Regions from separate parts of the Sphingobium sp. JS3065 genome, predicted to be linked through region 3. Evidence: riboswitches for the same ligand, from Rfam matches in the RefSeq annotation. Region 3 holds a riboswitch; each other region holds the start of a gene.
The links. Region 3 has a riboswitch for cobalamin ahead of NUH86_RS18630 (cobalamin biosynthesis protein CobG). Riboswitches for the same ligand answer to the same signal wherever they lie in the genome.
Positions count from the first base shown of each region.

Region 1 (7,135 bases), on a different replicon from region 3:
TCCATCACATCGATCTGATGCCCCGGATCGAGCGCGGCCAGCGGCTCATCCGCGATCAAAGCGGGCGCGCCGACCGCCAGGGCGCGGGCCAGCAGCACGCGGGCACGCTCCCCGCCTGACAGTTCGGTCGCCACCCGCCCCTTCAGATGCAGCACATCGGCGCGGGCCAGCGCGGCGTCGATCAGCGCTTCATCCTCCGCCGAGAGGCGCGACAAAGGCCCCAGATGCGGCATCCGGCCCAGCGCCACCAGCCGCTCCACCGCCAGCGGCCAGTGCAGGGTCTGGCCCTGCGGCAGATAGGCGATGCGCCTGGCGATTTCCCGCCGGGTCAATCGTGCACTGGCGGCGCCGTCGATCAGGACGGAACCGCTCTCCCGCTTTACGAGGCTCAGCATGGCGCGAATCAGCGTCGACTTGCCCGCGCCATTGGGACCGATGACGCCGACAAGCTGCCCCGGCTCCAGATGAAGGTCGATGCCGTTCACCGCCGGATGACGGCCAAGGCGGACGGACAGGCCCTGCGCGTGGATCGTCACCATAGCCGCCGCTCCCGCATCAGGTGGATCAGGAAGACGGGCACGCCCAGCAACGCCGTCAACACCCCCAGCTTGAGTTCGCTGCTGGTCGGGATCAGCCGCACGCCGATATCCGCCAGCGTCAGCAGCGCAGCGCCGCCCAGCATGGAGGGCAGCAGGATCGCGGAGGGCGAACGGTCGGTCAGCGGCCGCACCAGATGCGGCACGATCAACCCGACGAAGCCGATCGCCCCCGACACCGCCACCGCGCCGCCGACCCCGATGGCCACCCCCAGCATCAGCCGCAGCCGCGCCCGGCGCAGATCGATGCCGAGCGCCTGCGCGCCATCCTCGCCAAGCGTCAGCGCGTCGAGCGTGCGCCCGTCCGCGATCAGCAGCGCCGCCCCGACCGCCACGCAGGGCAGCGCGATCCAGACATGGCCATAGGCGCGGTTTTCCAGGCTGCCCATCAGCCAGCTCATGATCTCCATCGCCGCGAAGGGATTGGGCGAAAGATTGAGCGACAGGCTGATCCCCGCCCCCGCCAGCGTGGCGATGGCGATACCGGCAAGGATCAGGGTGAGCGGGCTTTCCGCAGGACCGGCCAGCAGGAACAGCGCGCCGATGCCGATCAGGCTGGTCACTATGGCCAAGGCCGGAAGCGCCAGCGGGTGCATCTGCGCCAGGCCGAAATAAAGCGCGCCGACAGCGCCAAGGGCTGCGGCATTGGATGCGCCCAGCACGGACGGTTCAGCCAAGGGATTGCGCAGATAGCCCTGAAGCGCCGCACCCGACAGGCCCAGCATCGCGCCGACGATCAGGCCCAGCAGCATGCGCGGCAGGCGCAGGTCGATCAGGATGGCGCGGGCTACATCGTCGCCGCCGCCGCTGAGGACCGCGAAGATGCGCGCCGGAGAGAGCGGCACCGCGCCGAGGGTGAGGGAGCCCAAGGCGGCAAGCAGGGCCAGCAGGATGAGGGCGGGGATCAGCAGAGGATGGCGCCGGGTGCTCACGGCTTGCGTCCCGGCATAGGCTTGCTAAGGCCTGCGTCATGCGGGGCAAGGCGATCTTGGCGATATTCTTCGGACTGGCTCTGACCGGTGCCGCGCCCGCGCCGCCAAAAAAGATCGTATCGCTCAACACCTGCGCGGACCAATATGTGCTGGCGCTGGCCGACGCGGCGCAGATCGCCGCGCTCAGCCCCTATGGCCATGATCCGGAATTGTCGGCTGCCATCGGCAAGGCGCGCCGTTTTCGGACGCTCAACCGGCCTGCCGAGGAAGTGCTGGCGCTCCGGCCCGATCTGCTGGTCGGCTTTCCTTCCGGCGACAGCGTCGTGGGCGCGCCTCCGGGACAGTGGCGAACTCTGGGACTGGCCAGCGCGGACAGCTATCCCATGATCCTGACGCAAATCCGGCAGGTGGCGGCGGCGGTCGGCCATCCCGAACGGGGCGAGGCCTTGATCGCGAAGATGAGCCGCGATCTTGCGGCCCTGCCCCGGGCCGGGCGCGGCGGGGTTGCCGCCTATTATCAGCGGCGCGGCTATATGACCGGCACCGGCACGCTGGTCGATGACCTGATGCGGCGCGCGGGCCTGGTCAATCTGGCGGGGAAGCTGGGGAAGCCCGCTCTGACGCAGCTTCCGTTGGAAGAGATGATCGCCGCCCGCCCGGACTGGCTGATCGTGGAGAGCGGCAGCGAACAGGTCGTCGATCAGGGGACGGAAATGCTGCACCACCCGATCCTGCGCTCGATCCCGCGCATCCGCCTGCCCCAGGCATGGACCGTGTGCGGCGGCCCCGCTTATGTCGAGGCCGCGCGCTCTATCGTGGCGCAGCTCAACGCTGCGCCACGGCATTAGGGTATTTTCAGAAGCGGACACGCACGCCGCCGAACGCCGAGCGGCCATAAGTGCCATAGCCATGGACCGTGGCATATTTCTCATCGGTGAGATTGTCGATGCGGCCATAGATTTCCAGATTTTCCATGATCGGGAAGGACGCCCGCACATCCGCCACCGCATAGCCGTCCAGCCGGACCGCGTTGGTCGCATCGTTGAAGCTGTCGCCCACCATCGTCACCGTCGCGCCGGTCGACAGGCCGAAGGGCCAGACATAGTCCGCTGAAACGCTCACCGCATTGGCTGCGCGGCGCGGCAAGCGGGCATCCGTATTGCGGTCGCGCGCATCGACATAGCTGTAGGCGGCTGTGAACGTCAGCGCATCGACCGGCTTCAGGGTCAGCATCGCCTCCACCCCTTTGGCGCGGGTGCGGTCGAGATTATTGTAGCCGCCGTAAAGACCGATCGAATAGTCGTAATTGATCTGGTCCTTCGTATCGCGCCGGAATGCCGTGACGGAAAGGATCGCCCGTTCGCCGCCCAGCCTTTGGTCGAAGCCGATATCATAGCTTTTCGACCGTTCCGGGCGCAGGCCCGCATTGCCGACATCCGTGCCGTAAAGCTGGTAGAGCGAGGGCGCCTTGAACCCTTCGCCATAGCTCATGCGGATGTTGGTCGCGCCCTGGTTGGGCGTGTAGTTGGCATTGGCGCCGAAGGTCGTCGCGCCGCCGAACTGGCTGTGATCGTCATGCCGCACGCCGCCGGTCAGCGACAGCCCGGCAAAGGGCTTCACAATCGCCAGCGCGTAGATGCTGTCGATATCGACCTTGTGGCTTTCCACGGAGCCGAAACCGGAGAAGTCATAGTCCGGACGTTCATGCTCATAGCCGAAGATCAGCCTGGCCTGGTCCACGGGCTGATAGACGCCCTCATATTCGAAGCGCAGGTTGGTGCCGGAATAGCCATAGTCGCCATATGCCGAGGCATAGTCGCGGTCCATGCGGAACCAGGTCACGGCCGCCCGATTGGTCAGCTTGCCGTCGAACAGCGCCAGATTGAGGCCGGCATAGCCGACATATTGATCCGATTTCGAGGAGTCCGCGATGCTGTCTACCACGCCGTTGTCGGTCTCCAGGTCGGCATGGATATAATAGCCGCGCAGGTCGAGGCTGAGCGTTTCGGTGAAGGCCAGCTTCAGCTTGGCGTTGGCGGCGATATTCTCATACCCGTCCTTTTCCGTGCCGTTGGCGGCGGAGGAAATGCCGTCGGTGTTGAAATAGGCAAGGCCGACGCCGCCCGATGCGATGCCGCTGCCGCCGGAAATATCCGCCTTGGCGTTCAGCGTGTCGCTATAGCCGTAATCGACGGATGCGTTGCCCGCGAAACCGGTGGCGGGCGTGCCGGTCATGACATTGACGACGCCGCCCACCGCCTGGCTGCCGTAGGCGACCGAGTTGGAGCCGCGCAGTATCTCGATCCGCTGGATATTGCCGGTCAGCAGATTGCCGAAATCATACATGTCGCCGATGCCGCTGGTATCGTTGACCTTCACCCCGTCGATCAGCACCAGCGTCTGCGTCGTCTCCGCGCCGCGCAGCGAAACGCCCGTCACGCCGCCCAGGCTGCCGCTGCGGTTGAAGCGCACGCCCGGCGTGGTGGCGAGCAGATCGACGACGCTGACGCTCTGGCGGGTGCGGATGGTGTCGGCGTCGATGACGGTGACGGCCTGGCCGACTTCGTCGCTGGGCTGTTCGATGCCCAGAGCGGTGACGATGATCTCATCCTCCGCCAGCGCGGGGGTGGCCGCGAGCAGCGCGGCGAGAGAGATGGTGGCTTTCAACATTATCTTGTTTCCCTGAGCGCCGCTGCGACTTCATGGCTCAGGGCATCCGCTTGACGCGGTCGGAACAAGGGGAAGTCGACGCCAATGCCCGCCCCCGCACCGATGCGGCCCTGCGCCGCTTCGTCGCTCAGACGGAAAACACCGTGCCATGACCAACCCCTGGGTCAGGGCAAGAGCGACCATGCGCCGGCAGGTCTCCTGGCTCGCGGGTCAATGCGGCGATGCACGCCTTCCCGGACTTGTGGCCCAGTGGCCGGTCTTGCGACCGAAGTGCATCGCGCTCACCGCTTACAGTTGCAGGGACAGCCGCGGAATGGGACGGTTGCCCGTCCGCACCGCATTCCCGTTTTCAGCCCTATTGGGCACCGGCGCGATCTTCTTTGCGCGGGAGGGTTTGTCCCCGCCCGCGCCGCGCGCCATAAGGGAAAGCGAGGCTGATGCCAAGCGGCTTGAGGAGGGACGGAAATGCGATTGCTGGGGGCCGTGCTGGCCGGGGGACGCTCCAGCCGCTTCGGCAGCGACAAGGCATTGGCGATGCTCGACGGGCGAAGCCTGCTGGATCATGCAGCAGCGGCGCTGGGCCGCCATGTCGAGGCGGTCGTGGTCTGCGGGCGGCAGGTTCCCGGGATGACCGGGCTGGCGGACCGGCCGGAGGCGGATATGGGGCCGCTGGGCGGGCTGAACGCGGCGCTGCACCATGCGGCGGCGCAGGGCTTCGATGCCGTGCTGACGACCGGATGCGACGTTCCGGTCTATCCGGACGGGCTGGCGGAGGCTCTGATCGGGAAAGGCGCGGCGATCCTGAAGGGACAGCAATTGGCGGGGTTCTGGCCCGCTTCACTGGGGACCGAACTGGACGCGCATCTGGCCGAGGAGAATAACCGGTCGATCTATGGCTGGCTGGAGCGGGTGAGGGCGCGGATCGTAGACCGTCCGGAGTTCGCGCTGCCCAATATCAACCGGCCGGAGGATTTGGAAAGCTTCACCCTCCCCCGTTCGAGCTGAGGTCAAGCCTCCAGGGCGATAGTTGCAACGGCTTCCGCCGGAACATTCGTTCCCGCCACTGCTTCGCCAATCAGCAGCAATGTCGGATCTTCATCGCTGATCGTCGCCACCAGGAAAGCCAGCGCGGACAGCTTCCCCCGGATCAGCCGCTCATTGGGCAGCGATACGTTCACCGCCACCATCACCGGCGTTTCGGGATCGCGCCCGGCGGCGATCAGCGAACGGCTGATCTCCCCCGCGGCGGCGCGGCCCATATAGATGCCCAGCGTGCCGCCCGGCCGCGCCAGCATTTCCCAGTCCAGCTTCAGCGGCTCGCCCGCCTTCAGATGCGCCGTCACCAGCGTCAGCCCGCGCGCCACGCCGCGCAGGGTGAGCGAGGCATGGCCGCTCGCCGCCGCCGCGCTGGCCGTGGTGATGCCGGGGCAGATGCGGAAGGATATGCCGTCCGCCGCCAGATGCGCCATCTCCTCGGCCGAACGGCCGAAGACGGAGGGGTCGCCGCCCTTCAACCGCACCACGCGCTTGCCCGCCTTCGCCGCCGCGAGCAGCAGATCGTTGATGCTCTCCTGCGCCTTGCTGTGGCGGCCGGAACGCTTGCCGACGCTCACCCGCTCCACGCCCAGCGGGATCAGGTCCAGAACGCCCGGCCCGACCAGCGCGTCGTAGAAGACGATCTGCGCCGCCGCGATCAGCTTTTCGGCCTTGCGGGTCAGCAGGTCCGGGTCGCCGGGGCCTGCGCCGACCAGCCAGACTTCACCGGGGGCGATAAGCTCATTCGGCTGCATGAAGCGTCTCCTGCGATGTCTGGGCTAGGATATTGGCGAGCGCGGGGCGGCAGGAACCGCAATTGGTCCCCGCGCCCAGCGCCTTGCCGATGGCGGCGACGTCGACCAGATCCTGCTCGCGAATGGCGGCGACGATCTGATGGAGGCCGATGTCGAAGCAGACACAGATGGTCGCGCCCTTGTCGGGCTGGCTACCCGGACCCCGCGCCGCGAGCACGGAGCCGCCCACGCCTTCCGCCTCCAACTGCCGGATCAGCCAGTCGCGTGAGGGCAGCAGGCCGGTGCGGGTCACGAACAGCACGCCGTTCAGCCTGCCTTCCCCGATGGTCGCCACGCGGCGGGTGCCGCGCGATGCGTCCATCGCCTCGACCCGGTCGCCCATCGGCAGGAAGGCGTCCAGCCGCGACGGGTCGCCATTGCCGGCAATCTCGTACAGCGCGCCGCCCGGCACGGTGATCCGGGTGGACCAGAGGCAGGGCAGCTTTACCGGCTCATCGCCGCGCAGGATCAGGAATCCCTTCCACTCGGTCGCGACCTTCTCGACGCTGGCGGGGGTCGATTTGAAGCCGGGCTGGCCCGAATGCGGATCGACCAGCGGACGGGGCAGCAATCCGGTGCGGCCGCCGCTCGACATCTGGTCGGTCCAGTGGATGGGGGTGAATATCTCGCCCGGGCGCTGGCCTTCGCTGATCGCCACGCGGAAAAGGCTGTTGCCCTGGGCGGTCTGCACCCGCGCCAGATCACGGTCGACGATGCCCAGCACCTCGGCATCCTGCGGGTGGATTTCCACCATCGGTTCCTCGCGATGGCGGGCGAGCTTGGGGGAAAGCCCGGTGCGGCTCATCGTGTGCCACTGGTCGCGATAACGCCCGGTGTTGAGCGTCATTGGCCAGTCCTTGAGCGGCGCCTGAATCTCCATCTGCTTCGTCAGGACCAGCCGCGCCTTGCCGTCGGGCGTGGGGAAGCGGCCATCGGCGAAGGGCGTGCCGCCCCAGCGGAACGGCTCCATGGCGTCATAGGCGTCATTACCGATCGTGGCCTGCGCCCGCAGGTTCAGCACGCGCTGCCCGTCATTCTGATAGGCGGTCAGGCGGGCATGTTCGCGCCAGATATCGGCGGGACGGTCATAGGCGAAGGCGTTGCGCCA
Region 1 is NZ_CP102664.1:2,382,704-2,389,838, forward strand. It holds gene NUH86_RS11610 (ABC transporter ATP-binding protein) at 1-539, opposite strand, end outside; gene NUH86_RS11615 (FecCD family ABC transporter permease) at 533-1,528, opposite strand; gene NUH86_RS11620 (ABC transporter substrate-binding protein) at 1,567-2,376, shown strand; gene NUH86_RS11625 (TonB-dependent receptor plug domain-containing protein) at 2,384-4,198, opposite strand; cobalamin riboswitch at 4,369-4,583, opposite strand; gene mobA (molybdenum cofactor guanylyltransferase) at 4,664-5,203, shown strand; gene cobA (uroporphyrinogen-III C-methyltransferase) at 5,206-5,988, opposite strand; gene NUH86_RS11640 (nitrate reductase) at 5,975-7,135, opposite strand, start outside.
Region 1: another riboswitch for cobalamin. It lies ahead of NUH86_RS11625 (TonB-dependent receptor plug domain-containing protein); the one in region 3 lies ahead of NUH86_RS18630 (cobalamin biosynthesis protein CobG).

Region 2 (7,135 bases), 270 kb from region 3:
CGCCAGATGCAGTTTCCACGCCCTGGCCCCGCTCCAGATCGCCTCTCGCGACAGCTTGGCCCCATGCAGGAAGAAGAGCAGGACGATCCCCGCATCGGCGGCGGCCCCGGCGATGCGGGCGGCATCCCCCCGCGCCGGCAGGAAGGAAGCGAGCGCCACCGTGCAGACCAGCAGCAGCAGGAAAGGGTCCAATATGTCGCGCAGCCGTCGCATGGTCCGGCTTTAGGCAGGAAGGTCGGGAAAGGATAGACGTAGCTGCACGGATCGGCCAACAGTCGCCGCAATCGCAGCAAGCAGGGAGAGTCGGGTCGTGAGTGAAGGGATCGACATCGTCGAAAATCAGGGCGTCATCGAAATCCATATCGACCGGCCCGACAAGAAGAATGCGCTGACTTCAGCGATGTACCGGGCGATGACCGCAGCCCTGGCGGACGCATCGGCGCGCGACGAGATCGGCGTCGTGCTGTTCGCCGGGAAGGGCGACGCCTTCTGCGCGGGCAACGACCTGAAGGATTTCATGGCGGGGCCGCAGGGCGGGGAAGCCGCCTTCGACTTCATCCGCGCCATCGCCGCCTTCGACAAGCCGGCGGTCGCCGCCGTCCAGGGGCTGGCCGTGGGCGTGGGCACGACCATGCTGTTCCACTGCGACCTGGTCTATGCGGCGCCCGACGCGCGCTTCATAGCCCCCTTCGTCAATCTGGGGATCGTGCCGGAAGCGGGTTCCAGCCTGTTGGGACCAGCCATATTCGGCTATGCCAAGGCGGCGTCGATGCTGCTTCTGGGCGATCCGGTGGATGCGCAGACCGCGGACCATGCGGGCTTCGTCACGGCGATCGTTCCGGCCGACAGCCTGCTGGAGCATGCCCGGCGCAAGGCGGCCCTGCTGATGACCAAGCCGCCCCAGGCGCTGGCCGCCACGCGCAGGCTGATGAAGGGCGATCCGGCCGTGCTGTCCGAGAGGATCGAGGAGGAAGCGCGGCTGTTCAGGGAAACGCTTCAGTCGGAAGAGGCGCAGGAGGCCTTCGCCGCCTTTTTCGAGAAGCGCCAGCCGGTCTTCCGGCGTTAACGCTTCCCGAACCGGATTTCGCTGACGATGACGGCGGCGACCACCAGCGCGCCGCCCAGCAGGGCGATGGCGGGCAGGCGGTCGCCCGCGACCCAGCCGATCAGGCCCGCCCAGACCGGCTCGCCCGCATAGATCAGCGTCGCCCGGGTCGCCGACACGCTCTGCTGCGCCCAGTTCATGACGAATTGGATCAGCGCCGTCATCAGCCCCAGGCCGCAGGCCGACAGCAGCACCGTCCAGGAAAAGGGCGGAATCGCCTCCCCCGCCGGAACCATGCAGGCGAAGGCGAGGAGGGAGGCCACGGCCAGTTGGATGAACGTCACCCGCGCCACGTCGACGCGGCCCGCCCACAGGCTGATGAAGATGATCTCCAGCGCGATGGCGAGCGTGCTGATCAGCGTCAGCGCCTCTCCCTGGCCCAGCGACAGCCCGTCCTTCGGCGCGGCGATCAGCAACAGGCCGGCGAAGGCCAGCGCCACGCCCGCCCAGCTCGCCAGCCGGGGCCGCCTGCGCAGGATGATCCATTGCAATATGGGGACCAGCGGCACATAGGCGGCGGTGATGAAGGCCGAAGTGCTGCTGGCGATGGTCTGCAAACCCCATGTCTGCAACGAATAGCCGGTGAAGATGCCGCACCCGATCATCGTCCCGGCCAGCCATTCGCGCCGGGTGACGCCGCGCAACAGGGGCAGAGCGAACGGCAGCGCCATCAGCGCCGCGGTGCCGAAGCGCAGCCCGACGAAGAACAGCGGCCCGCTGTGCCGCATCGCATGGTGGACGATCAGGAATGTGCCGCCCCACAGCAGGGTTATGCCGATCAGCGCCAGTTCCGGACGCCCGATCATCAGTCGGGAGGGGGTTTCGGAGGTCGCGCCATGCATGCCGCCGCTGGTGCTGCCGATGGCCGCTCAGGTCAAGCGCCGTGCTTCCATGCCGGTCGATGCTGCCCGATGGCGCGCCCGCGCGTTGGAACCATGGCGCACAAAAGCCCCATTGTTCGCAAGGCGAATCTTAACCTTGTTAAATGCGTCGGCGTTCCGGACCCACTAGTGGTTTCCTTTCGCCTGCCTTTCGAGCGGGCGATTGAAGCATGCTGAAAGGGCTTTTGAGGTGAACAGATTTGTCGGATTTATCGGGGTCTGAAGCGGGCGCGAAATCGCAAATCGAGGCTGGCGCATTGCTGGCCGCCATCGTCGAAAATTCCGACGACGCCATTTTAAGCAAAACCCTGGACGGGATCATCACCACCTGGAATCGCGGCGCGTCCCGCCTTTTCGGCTATTCCGCCGATGAAGCCATCGGCAAGCCGGTCACGATCGTCATTCCGGAGGACCGGCTGCATGAAGAGGATGCGATCCTTGAAAGATTGAGGGCGGGAGAGCGGATCGACCATTTCGAAACGGTCCGCCGCCGCAAAAATGGCGAGCTTGTCGAAATATCCCTGACGGTTTCCCCGGTTCGCAATGCCGACGGGCAGATTTTGGGCGCGTCCAAGATCGCGCGCGACATCACCGCGCAGAAGCGGGCCGCGGCGAAGCAGAGCCTGCTGCTGCGGGAGATGCAACATCGGGTGAAAAATCTGTTTGCCCTCGCGACCGGGCTTGTCGCCCTCAGCGCGCGCTCCGCCCGCAGCGTCGAGGATTTGACCCACGATCTGACGGAGCGGCTGATGGCTCTCGCCGCCGCGCACCAACTGACGTTGCCGGACCCGCTCAAGGAAGGATCGGCGGCGGCTTCCGCGACCCTGTTCTCTTTGCTGGGGGTCATCCTGGCCCCGCATGAACTGGCGGATCGGAAGCGCATAACGGTGGGCGGTCAGGATCTGCCGGTCGGAAGCGCCGCCTTCACATCGCTGGCGCTCCTGCTGCATGAATTGGCGACCAATGCGGCGAAATATGGCGCCCTGTCGACGCCGGACGGAAGGCTCGACATCCATGCCGTCGTCGATGACGACGATGTCCTGATCCAATGGGTGGAATATGGCGGCCCGAAATTGGGCGTGGCGCCGGGACGGGAAGGGTTCGGGACCGCGCTGGAGCAGGCTTCGCTTCGGGGGACGGGGGGCACGCTCGATCGGGAATGGAGAGACGCCGGCCTGAAGATCGACATCCGGTTCAAGAGAAGCCGCCTCGTCACATAAAGCTTCTCGAATTCACCTGTTCCTTGATCTTTCGCTTGAAGATTTTGCCGCTGTCGTCGCCGGGCGTGCCGACGCTGCCGGGATTTTCCAGCCACTCTTGCGCGGCGCGGAAGGTCAGCGGACCCATTTCCGTCGATCCGTAATATTCGGATATGACCGGACCCCACCAGTCGATCATCGACAGTGACTTGCGAAACGCCATGCAGCCTCGTAAGGAACCTCGTCCTTGTTTCCGCCCCGGCGGGATGAGGGCGAAGATCGCGTCGGTTCCCCGGAGACGGGGATGAAAAGGGAATGCGGTGCGGGCCTTTTCCAGGGCTCAATTCCGCGGCTGTCCCTGCAACTGTAAGTGGCGAGCGCGATATACAGGTGCGGACGGAATGAATGCCGATCCGACAGCCACTGGGCCGGACGCTAAATCATGCGGGGCCTGGGAAGGCCGTATATCAAGCGATGACCCATGAGCCAGGAGACCTGCCGGCGTCTGGTCGCTCTTGCCCTGGTCCAGGGGATGACCGCGGCACGGTGAATTCCGTCTGAGCGACGAACGAGCGGCTGGGGCCGCATCGGATGCCGCGTGTCGGTCGCCCCTGGCGTCCGGCCGATGCCGGCTGCCGACCGTTCGTGAACGGCACGCCCCCGCCCATATGTCGCGCGACGCCGACGGGGGATGATAATGTTGAACGTCACATCGGCTGCGATTGCGGCCGTTTCACTACCTGTTTCCGCTGTTCTGGCCATGCCTGCCGCTATCGCCCAGCCCGCCGCCGAAGCGGCGGACGGCGCCGATATGGCCATCATCGTGACCGGCATGGTCGATCCGCTGCGCCTGAACATGAAGGCCGAGGGGGCCAGCCGGCTGGGCCTGACGGCGATGGAGATGCCCGCCAGTGTCGAGACGCTGGACGGCGACGCCATCCGCCTGCGCGGCGACCTTACCATCCAGGACGCGGCGGCGCGGGCGACCGGCATCGTCAACACGTCGGGCGTGTTCGGCTTCGGCCTGTCGGCACGCGGCTTCACCGGCCAGAATTCGGTGATGACGCTGTATGACGGTATGCGCATGTACAACAACACGCTGACCTTCCCGGCGGACCCGTGGATGGCGCAGAGCGTGGAGATATTGCGCGGCCCGGCCTCCGTCCTATACGGCGAAGGGGCGATTGGCGGCGCGGTCAATGTGGTGCGCAAGCAGCCCAGCGACGAAATGCAGGTGAGCGGCCGGTTCGGCCTGTCCTCCTTCGACAGCTTCAACGTTGCGGCTGGGGCTGGCGGTCCGATCGGCACGGGCATATCCTATCGCGCCGACGCCAGTTTCCGCCGGTCGGAAGGCTGGATGGCGCGGGGCGATTCCGACGCGCTGGCGCTGGCCGGGGCGATCCGGCTGAAGCCTGCCGGCAACCTGAGCATCACCCTGTCCCATGACTTCAGCGAGCAGAACCCGCGCACCTGGTTCGGGGTGCCGCTGGCCAATGGCAAGCTCGACCGGTCGCTGCGAAAGAATAATTATAATGTCGCCGACGCCAGCCTGCGGTTCCGCGACAATTGGAGTCAGGCGAAAGTGGAATGGACGCCGTCCGACGCGTTGACCATCAGCAGCACCTTCTATCATCTGTGGGCCAACAAATATTGGAAGAATGCGGAAAACCTGACCTACATCCCCGCCACCGCGACCGATCCGGCGCAGGTGCGTCAGGGAAGCTTCCTGGAACTCTACCATATCCAGAAGCAGACGGGGAACCGCACGACCGCCAACCTGAACCATGATCTGGGCGGGCTGGAAAACAGGCTGGTGGTCGGTTTCGACGTCAATCGCATCAGTTACAGGAATGTCAGCAACAGCGGCAACAACGCCACCCGGTTGGTCGACGCCGCAAACCCCGTCCCCGGCCTGTTCCTTCATCAATCGGCCGCGCCGACGAAACCGCGCTACACCAACCGCATCCGCCAATATTCGATCTTCGCCGAAGACCGGCTGAAGTTCAGCGATCGCTTCTCGCTGGTCGGCGGGGTGCGTTATGACCGGCCGGAAATCACCAAGACCGACTATGTGAACGCGGCCAACAACTTCACCTCCACGCCGGACGCCGTGACCTGGCGCGTGGGCGCCGTCTATAATCCGGTTTCCAGCCTGTCGCTCTATGGCCAATATGCCACCGCCGCCGATCCGGTGGGCGCGCTGGTCTCCACCAGCTTCGCACAGAGCGATTTCGACCTGTCGACCGGACGGCAATATGAGGCCGGGATCAAGCATGTCTTCTGGGGCGCGCGCGGGCAGTGGACGCTGGCCGTCTATGACATCGTCAAGCGCAAGCTGCTGACATCCGATCCGCTGATTCCGTCCATTCAGGTGCAGGTGGGCCAGCAAAGGTCTCGCGGGGTGGAAACATCCCTGTTCCTGGAGCCGGTCGATCGGGTCAATATCACGCTGAATGGCGCCCTGCTGCGGGCACGTTATGACGATTTCTCCGAATCTGTGGGCGGCGTCCTGTTCCAGCGGGCGGGCAACCGGCCCAACAATGTCGCGACCAGGACGGCCAACGCCTTCGTCAGTTGGGAATTCGCCAAGAACTGGGTCGTGGACGGCGGTTTCAGCTATGTGGGCAAGCGCTATCAGGACGCGGCGAACAGCCGGGTCGTGCCCGCCTATACGCTGACGGACGCGGGCGTGCGCTGGCAGTTCGTCGAAGGGGCAAGCGCGGCGCTGCGCGTGCGCAACATCTTCAACGAAACATATGCCCGCGCCACCTATGGTCAGACGCAATGGGTGCTGGGCGATCCCCGGACGGTGGAGGCGACGATCCATGTCGCCTTCTGACCTGGCGGTGGCACGGCGAGGGGTATCCCCCTTCGCCGCACCTGCCCTGTGGAAGGCGGCGAAGCGCTGGCTTTATGTCTTCCACCGCTGGACCGGCATCATCCTGAGCCTGTTCTTCGCCATCTGGTTCCTGTCGGGATTGGTGATGCTCTATATCTCCTTCCCGTCCTTCCGCGCGCCCGAACGGGTGGCGACCGCCGCGCCGCTCGACTGGGGGCAGGTGCGGGTCGGCCCCGACCGGGCGCTGGCGAGCCTTGGCCAGCCCGATTTTCCCACGGAAATGCGGCTGGGCATGACGGGCGGGGAGCCGCTCTACATCTTCGCGACGTCCCAGGGCAGGCGCGCCGTGTCGGCCCGGACGGGCGCGGAGATACTGTCGGTCGACAGGCGGCGTGCCGGATCGATCGCTTCGGCCCTGATCGACGCGCCGGTCGTGTCGGTCGATCCGGTCGATCATGACCAGTGGGTCGTCACCCGCGCCTACAAGGCGATGGCGCCGTTCTGGCGCATACGCATGGCCGATGCCGCCGCCACCGACCTCTATGTCAGCCAGCGCACGGGCGAGGTGGTGCAGAATAGCACGGCGCGGGAACGCTTCTGGAACTGGCTAGGCGCGGTGCCGCACTGGATCTATTTCGAAGCGCTGCGCCTGTTTCAGGAACCGTGGCGCCAGACCGTGCTGTGGACGTCGGGTATCGGCATGCTGGGCGCGATGGCCGGGTTCTGGATCGGCATCCTGCGCATCCGGTTGAAGCGCCGCTACAAGTCCGGATCGGTCAGCCCCTATCGCGGCTGGATGAAATGGCATCATGTCACCGGCATGATCGGGGGCCTGTTCCTGATCGGCTGGGTGTTCAGCGGCTGGCTGTCGATGAGTCCGTGGGGCGGGTTGCGCGACAGGGACCATGGCGATGCCGCCAGCCTCTATGCCGGGGCAAAGCCTTCATTCCCGGCCACCGACCTGGCCGCACTGGTGCGGGAAGGCGGGGGCGCAAGGGAGGTTCGCTTCGCCTGGCTGGGCGGCCAGCCCGTCATGACCTTGTGGGGGCGGGGAAAGCCGAGATCGCTGAGCGGCGCGACCGCCCGTCCGCTGACGCTTGATCGTCACCAT
Region 2 is NZ_CP102665.1:533,610-540,744, reverse strand. It holds gene NUH86_RS19800 (bile acid:sodium symporter family protein) at 1-213, opposite strand, end outside; gene NUH86_RS19795 (enoyl-CoA hydratase) at 311-1,066, shown strand; gene NUH86_RS19790 (DMT family transporter) at 1,063-1,947, opposite strand; gene NUH86_RS19785 (PAS domain S-box protein) at 2,187-3,206, shown strand; gene NUH86_RS19780 (hypothetical protein) at 3,199-3,408, opposite strand; cobalamin riboswitch at 3,454-3,703, shown strand; gene NUH86_RS19775 (TonB-dependent receptor) at 3,883-6,024, shown strand; gene NUH86_RS19770 (PepSY domain-containing protein) at 6,011-7,135, shown strand, end outside.
Region 2: another riboswitch for cobalamin. It lies ahead of NUH86_RS19775 (TonB-dependent receptor); the one in region 3 lies ahead of NUH86_RS18630 (cobalamin biosynthesis protein CobG).

Region 3 (7,135 bases):
AGCGCACGGAATGCGACATCATCGTTCCGCGAATATTGGCGGATCGTGTCAGCTTCGTGTCCCAACTGACTGCAAATTGGTCTAAATTGCGGAAAACGCCAGTCGCGGACCGTCGCGTCGCGCTGGTCCTCGCCAACTATCCCAACAAGGATGGCCGGATCGGCAACGGCGTCGGACTCGATACGCCCGCCAGCGCCGCCGCCATATTGAGAGCGCTGACGGAATCGGGTTACGCCACCGCGGGTGCGCCGACCGACGGAGCCGCCCTGATACGCCATTTGACGGAGGGCGTGACCAACGACCTTTCGCGCCCGACCCATCCCCCATTCGGGATGAGCCTGTCGAAGCCCTTCCCTTCCCTTCCCCTGGCGGATTACCGCGCCGTCTTCGCCACTCTGCCGGAAACCGCCCGCGAAGCCATGCAGGCGCGTTGGGGCGATGCGGAATCCGATCCCTTCTGCCGCGACGGCGCCTTCCGCCTGCCCGTCCACCGCTTCGGCAACATCGCCGTCGCGGTCCAGCCCTCGCGCGGCTACCATATCGACCCGAAGAGCAGCTATCACGACCCCGCCCTGCCGCCGCCGCACGCCTATCTCGCCTTCCACATCTGGCTGGCGCGGGAATTCGGGGTCCAGGCCGTCGTCCATGTCGGCAAGCACGGCAATCTGGAATGGCTCCCCGGCAAGGCCATCGCTCTTTCGGAGACTTGCTTCCCCGAAATCTGCGCCGGACCGATTCCGCAAATCTACCCCTTCATCGTCAATGACCCCGGCGAAGGCACCCAGGCCAAGCGCCGCATCGGCGCCTGCATCATCGACCATCTGACGCCGCCGCTGACCCGCGCCGAAACCTATGGCCCGCTGAAGGAGCTGGAGGCGCTGGTCGACGAATATTACCTCGCCGCCGGCATGGACCCGCGCCGCCTGGAAACGCTGCGCAAGGACATCCTCGCCCTCGCCGCCTCCCAGGGGCTGGACAAGGATGCGGGCGCGCAAGGAAATGGGGACGACGCCTTGGCGGCGATCGACAATTATCTGTGCGACCTGAAGGAGATGCAGATCCGCGACGGCCTGCATATCTTCACGCAAAGCCCGCAAGGCACGCTTCGCCGCGACCTTCTGATAGCGCTCGCCCGCTGTCCCAGAGGCATGGACGACGATGGCCAGCAATCGCTCCTGCGCGCCCTTGCCGACGACCTCGCCCTGAATTTCGACCCGCTCGACTGCGTCATGGGCGCGCCCTGGACGGGCCTCCGCCCGGAACCGCTTCAAGGCCTGACCGAAGCCCCATGGCGCACCACCGGGGACACCGTCGAACGGCTCGAACTCCACGCCATCCATCTGCTCGACAGCGGCGATCCAGCCCCCGGCCCGCAAAGCGCCGCCGTGCTCAAGGCCGTCGAAACCGATCTCGCCCCCCGCGTCGACGCCTGCGGAGAAGCCGAAAGGACCGCCCTCCTCAAAGCGCTCAACGGCAATTTCGTGGCCCCCGGCCCTTCGGGCGCACCGACCAGAGGCCGACCCGACGTCCTCCCCACCGGCCGCAACTTCTATTCGGTCGACACCCGCGCCATGCCCACGGTCGCGGCCTGGAATCTGGGCCAGCGCTCCGCCGATCTCATCGTGCAGGACTATCTCCAGCGCGAGGGGGATTATCCCCGCGCCATCGCCCTTTCCGCCTGGGGCACCGCCAATATGCGCACCGGCGGCGACGACATCGCCCAGGCCCTGGCCCTGATGGGCGTCCGCCCGCGCTGGGAGTGGGCTTCCGGACGGGTCATCGGTTTCGAAGTGATGAAGATCGCGGAACTGAACCGACCGAGAGTGGATGTCACTTTCCGCGTCTCCGGCTTTTTCCGCGATGCCTTCCCGGAACAGATCGACCTGCTGGACAGCGCCGCCCGCGCCGTCATGGCGCTGGACGAACCGGAGGAGGACAATCCCGCCGCCGCCCGCCACCGCGCCGAAACCGCCACCCTGATCGCAGAAGGCACGCCCGAAAAGGCCGCCCGGCGCCGCGCAGGCGCCCGCATCTTCGGCTCGAAACCCGGCGCCTATGGCGCGGGCCTCCAGGCGATGATCGACGAGAAGATCTGGCACGACCGCGCCGACCTCGCCAATGTCTATCTCGACTGGGGCAGCTATGCCTATGGCGGCGGGGTCGAGGGCGAAGCCGAACGCAGCCTTTTCGCGGAACGCCTGACCCAGGCCGACGCCCTGATCCAGAACCAGGACAATCGCGAGCATGACCTGCTCGACAGCGACGATTATTACCAGTTCGAGGGGGGCATAGCCGCCGCCGTCGAACATCTTTCCGGCAGGAAGCCGCTCAGCTACCATAACGACCACAGCCGCCCCGAACGCCCGGTCATCCGCACGCTGGAGGATGAAATCGGCCGTATCGTGAGAGCGCGGGTCACCAACCCCAAATGGATCGCGGGCATGATGCGCCACGGTTACAAGGGCGCGTTCGAAATCGCCGCCTCGGTCGATTATCTCTTCGCCTTCGCCGCCACCACCCACGCCGTGAAGGACCATCATTTCGACGCGGTCCACGCCGCCTTCATCGAAGACGAGACGGTGCGCGCCTTCATGGCGGATGCCAACCCCGCCGCCCTGCGCGAAACCGCAGCCCGCCTCCACGAAGCGCTCGACCGCGCCCTTTGGAAACCCAAATCGAACAGCGCCGCCATGTTGCTGGCCCAAATCAAGGAAGATCGCCCATGATCGAACGCACCCCCGAACAGCATGCCGAAAAGATGAAGAAGAAACAGGCCGCCCATGACAAGATCATGGCGACCAAGACCCAGGAAAAGGGCCTGCTGATCGTCCACACCGGCAAGGGCAAGGGCAAGACGACCGCCGCGCTGGGCATGGTCGTCCGCGCCATCGGCCACGGCCGGAAGGTCGGCGTCGTCCAGTTCGTGAAAGGCGCCATGACGACGGGAGAAAAAACCGTTTTCGATGCGTTTCCCGACAATGTCGAATTCAAGCCCATGGGTGAAGGCTTCACCTGGAACACGCAGGACCGGACGCGGGACATTGCCCTTGCCCGCGAAGCATGGGATGAAGTCAAACGGATGATCGCCGATCCGGCCTATGATATGGTCCTTGCCGATGAACTCAATATCGTCCTGCGTTACGACTATCTGCCGCTTGAAGAGGTGCTGGAAGCCGTGACTGCCAGAAGCGCGATGAAGCATGTCCTCATCACCGGCCGCAACGCGCCCGACGCGCTGATCGAGGCGGCCGATCTCGTCACCGAAATGACCCTTGTCAAACATCCCTTCCGCAGCGGCGTGAAGGCTCAGGCAGGAATCGAATTCTGACACGCACCGCCTTCGACATCGCCGCCTTCGAGGATCTGGTCCATCTTCGCCGCGACGTACGCCATTTCCTCACCGATCCGCTGGATGAGCAGGAGGTCGAGCAACTGCTCGCCCTCGCCCACAGCGCGCCTTCGGTGGGGCTGTCGCAACCCTGGCGCTTCGTCCGGATCGAGACGCCCGCCTTGCGCGAGCGACTCGCCGCCCATGTCGATGCGCAGATCGTCAAGGCAGGCCAGATCTACAAGGGCGATGAGGACAGGCTATACCGCAGCCTGAAGCTGCACGGCCTGTGGGAGGCGCCGGTGCTGTTCGCCGTCTATTGCGACGAAGGCACCGAAACCGGCCACAAGCTGGGCGCGATCACCATGCCGGAAGCGCGCCGCTATAGCTGCGTGATGGCGATCCACACCATCTGGCTTGCCGCCCGCACGCGCGGGATCGGCATGGGCTGGATATCGATTCTGGACCGCCCCACGGTCGACGCGATGCTGGAAGTTCCTGAAAACTGGCGCTGCCTCGGCCTGCTGTGCCTGGGCTATCCGGAAAGCGAGGAGGCGACCCCGGAACTGGAACGGCGCGGCTGGGAATATCGGACGGACTGGCATTCGACAATCGTCAACCGCTAACACTCCCCTCCCGCAGGCGGGAGAGGAGTGAAGATCACTTCCCTTTCCCCGACTCTGCGCTTATGAACCGCATCCGGAACGGGCTATGCCCGCTCCATCGATCGCGTCGGTGCCCCGCAAGGGGCTTAAATGGGAACGCGGTGCGGGAGGAAACTCCCTAATCCGTGGCTGTCCCTGCAACTGTGAGCGGCGAGCAAGGCAAGGACCGGCCCCAAAAGGGCCAGCCACTGGAGCGATCCGGGAAGGCCCCTGCCAACGCTATGACCCGCAAGCCAGGAGACCTGCCGAACGCAAGGGTCGCTCTAGCCATGGTCCAGGGGATGGTCACGGCTCGGTTCTCCGCACGAGCGACGGATAAGCGATTGGGGGAGACATCCTCCAGTCGTCGTTGCGACGTGGGAGGTGAATTCCAGTGCCAGACGCGCCAAGCGCCCACGCCGCCGTTCGCGGCTGGTGTCCCACGGCATGGCGCCCGATGCGGGCGGGCGACGGCCTGCTGGTGCGCGTCCGTCCCCCGCTCGGACGCCTGACCGCCGCGCAGGCCATGGGTCTCAGCGATGCCGCCCGCCGCCACGGCAACGGCCAGATCGACCTTACCAACCGGGCCGCGCTTCAGGTCCGCGGCGTGACGGAGCAGAGCCATCCGGCACTGCTCGAACAACTTATCGCCCTGGGCCTCACAGATCCCGATCCGGCCCATGAAGCGCGCCGCAATTTCCTCCTGACACCCGACTGGGAACCCGACGACGATACAGTCCGCATCGCGCAAGACCTGACCGCCCGCATCGATGATTTCCCCGAACTCCCTCCGAAGATCGGCATCGCCATCGACACCGGCCCCGCGCCCGGCCTAGCCCATGTTCCCGCCGATTTTCGCGTGGAGCGCAGCGAGTCCGGCGCCCTGCTGCTCCGCGCCGAAGGCCGCGCCATCGGCGTCCCGACCAGCCCCGAAACGGCGGCGCAGGGCCTGATCGCCATGGCCCGCTGGTTCATCGAAACGGGTGGCGCCAGTTCCGGGCGCATGAGCCGGCACAAGGCGCCCTTGCCCCTCACGCAGAACATCGCGCCGGCACCTTCCCGCTCGCTCCGGCAGCTTCTGGCGCAAGCCCCCGGCCCCTTCCACGGCATCCCCTTCGGCCAACTCGGCGACGACAGGCTCGCCGCATTGGCCGGGCAGCCAGGCGTCACCGCGCTGCGTCTCACTCCGTGGCGCGGACTGATCCTGGAAGGCGGCACGGCCAGCCCGGATCACGCCTTCACCGACCCGCTGCTCCGCGTGGATGCCTGTCCCGGCGCGCCAGCCTGCCCGCAGGCAAGCGTCCCGACCCGCGACCTCGCGGCCCGCCTCGCCTCTCTTGTCGATGGCTCGCTCCATATTTCCGGCTGCGCCAAGGGCTGCGCTTCGCCCCGCACCGCCGACATCGTCCTCACGGGCCGCCAAGGCCGCTTCGACCTTGCCCGCAAAGCCCGCGCCGGATCGCCTCCGGAAAAGACGGACCTCTCCCCCGACCAGATTCTCGCCCACTTCGGAAGCCGCTAATGCCCCATATCTACGAAACCGACGGCGCCGCCATCTACCGCCAATCCTTCCGCACCATCCGCGCCGAAGCCGATCTCGCCCGCTTCTCGACGGAGGAGGAGCGCATCGCCGTGCGCATGATCCACGCGGCGGGACTGGTCGACCTCGCTCCCCAAATCCGCTTTTCCCCAAGCTTCGCGCAGGCCGCCATCGCTGCGCTCGGGGCAGGCGCGCCGATCCTCTGCGACGCCCGCATGGTGTCCGAAGGCATCACCATCAAGCGCCTGCCTGCCGCCAATCCGATCCTCTGCACCCTGAACGATCCCCAGGTGCCTGCGCTGGCGGCGGAAATGTCCAACACCCGCTCCGCCGCCGCGCTAGAACTGTGGCGTCCGCATCTGGAGGGCGCGCTGGTCGCGATCGGCAATGCGCCCACGGCGCTTTTCCATCTGCTCGACATGCTGGAAGACCCCGCCTGTCCCCGCCCCGCCGCGATCATCGGCTGCCCGGTCGGCTTCGTCGGCGCGGCGGAGTCCAAGGAAGCGCTCTGGCAGAGCCAGCCCGTCCCCTGCTGCATCGTGGAGGGCCGCCTGGGCGGCAGCGCCATCACGGTCGCGGCGATCAATGCGATAGCGAGCGCGGCGGAATGACCCAAGGCACCATCCACGGCGTGGGCCTCGGCCCCGGCGCGCAGGACTTGATGAGCGTCCGCGCCGACCGCCTGATCCGCGAAGCCCGCCACGTCGCTTATTTCCGCAAGAGGGGAAAATCCGGCCATGCCCGCCGGATCGTGGAGGGCATGCTGCGCCCCGACGCGGTGGAATTTCCAATGGAATATCCGGTGACGACGGAAATTCCGCTGTCCGACCCGCGCTATAATGAAGTCCTGTCCGGCTTCTATGCCGATTGCACCGCCCATCTGGACGGGCTTTCCGCCAGTGGAAAGGATGTCGTGGTCCTCTGCGAAGGCGACCCCTTTTTCTACGGCAGCTTCATGCACCTGCACAGCCGCCTGGCCGCGCCGGTCAGGATCGTCCCCGGCATCACCGGCATGTCCGGCGCCTGGACCGCCAGCGGCACGCCGATCAGTTGGGGCGACGATGTGACGACGGTGCTGATGGCGACCCTCCCCGAAGAGGAACTGGCCCGCCGCATCCACGACACCGATGCGCTGGTTGTCATGAAGATCGGTCGCAACCTGCCCAAGCTGCGCCGCGCCGTCGAAGCCGCAGGCAAGCGGGACTGCGCCTGGCTGGTCGAATATGCGACCATGGCCGATCAGCGGATCACGCCATTGACCGAAGCGACCGACGTCACCGCCTATTTCTCGATCCTGCTGATCCACGGGCAGGGCCGCCGCCCATGACCGGCTGGATTGCCATAGCGGGTCTTGGCCCCGGCGCGGACGCGCTCATCACGCCGGAAGTGTCGGACGCGCTGGCGGAGGCGACCGATGTTATCGGCTATATCCCCTATGTCGCCCGCATCGCCGAACGTCCCGGCCTGACGCTCCATGCCACGGACAACCGCGTTGAACTGGAGCGAGCGGTCCATGCGTTGACGCTGGCCGCGCAAGGAAAGCGCGTGGCGGTCGTATCCTCCGGCGATCCCGGCGTCTTCGCCATGGCTTCCGCCCTGTTCGAAGCCCTCGAAGCGGGTCCG
Region 3 is NZ_CP102665.1:267,033-274,167, forward strand. It holds gene cobN (cobaltochelatase subunit CobN) at 1-2,726, shown strand, start outside; gene cobO (cob(I)yrinic acid a,c-diamide adenosyltransferase) at 2,723-3,328, shown strand; gene bluB (5,6-dimethylbenzimidazole synthase) at 3,364-3,954, shown strand; cobalamin riboswitch at 4,045-4,258, shown strand; gene NUH86_RS18630 (cobalamin biosynthesis protein CobG) at 4,430-5,494, shown strand; gene NUH86_RS18635 (precorrin-8X methylmutase) at 5,494-6,123, shown strand; gene cobI (precorrin-2 C(20)-methyltransferase) at 6,120-6,839, shown strand; gene cobJ (precorrin-3B C(17)-methyltransferase) at 6,836-7,135, shown strand, end outside.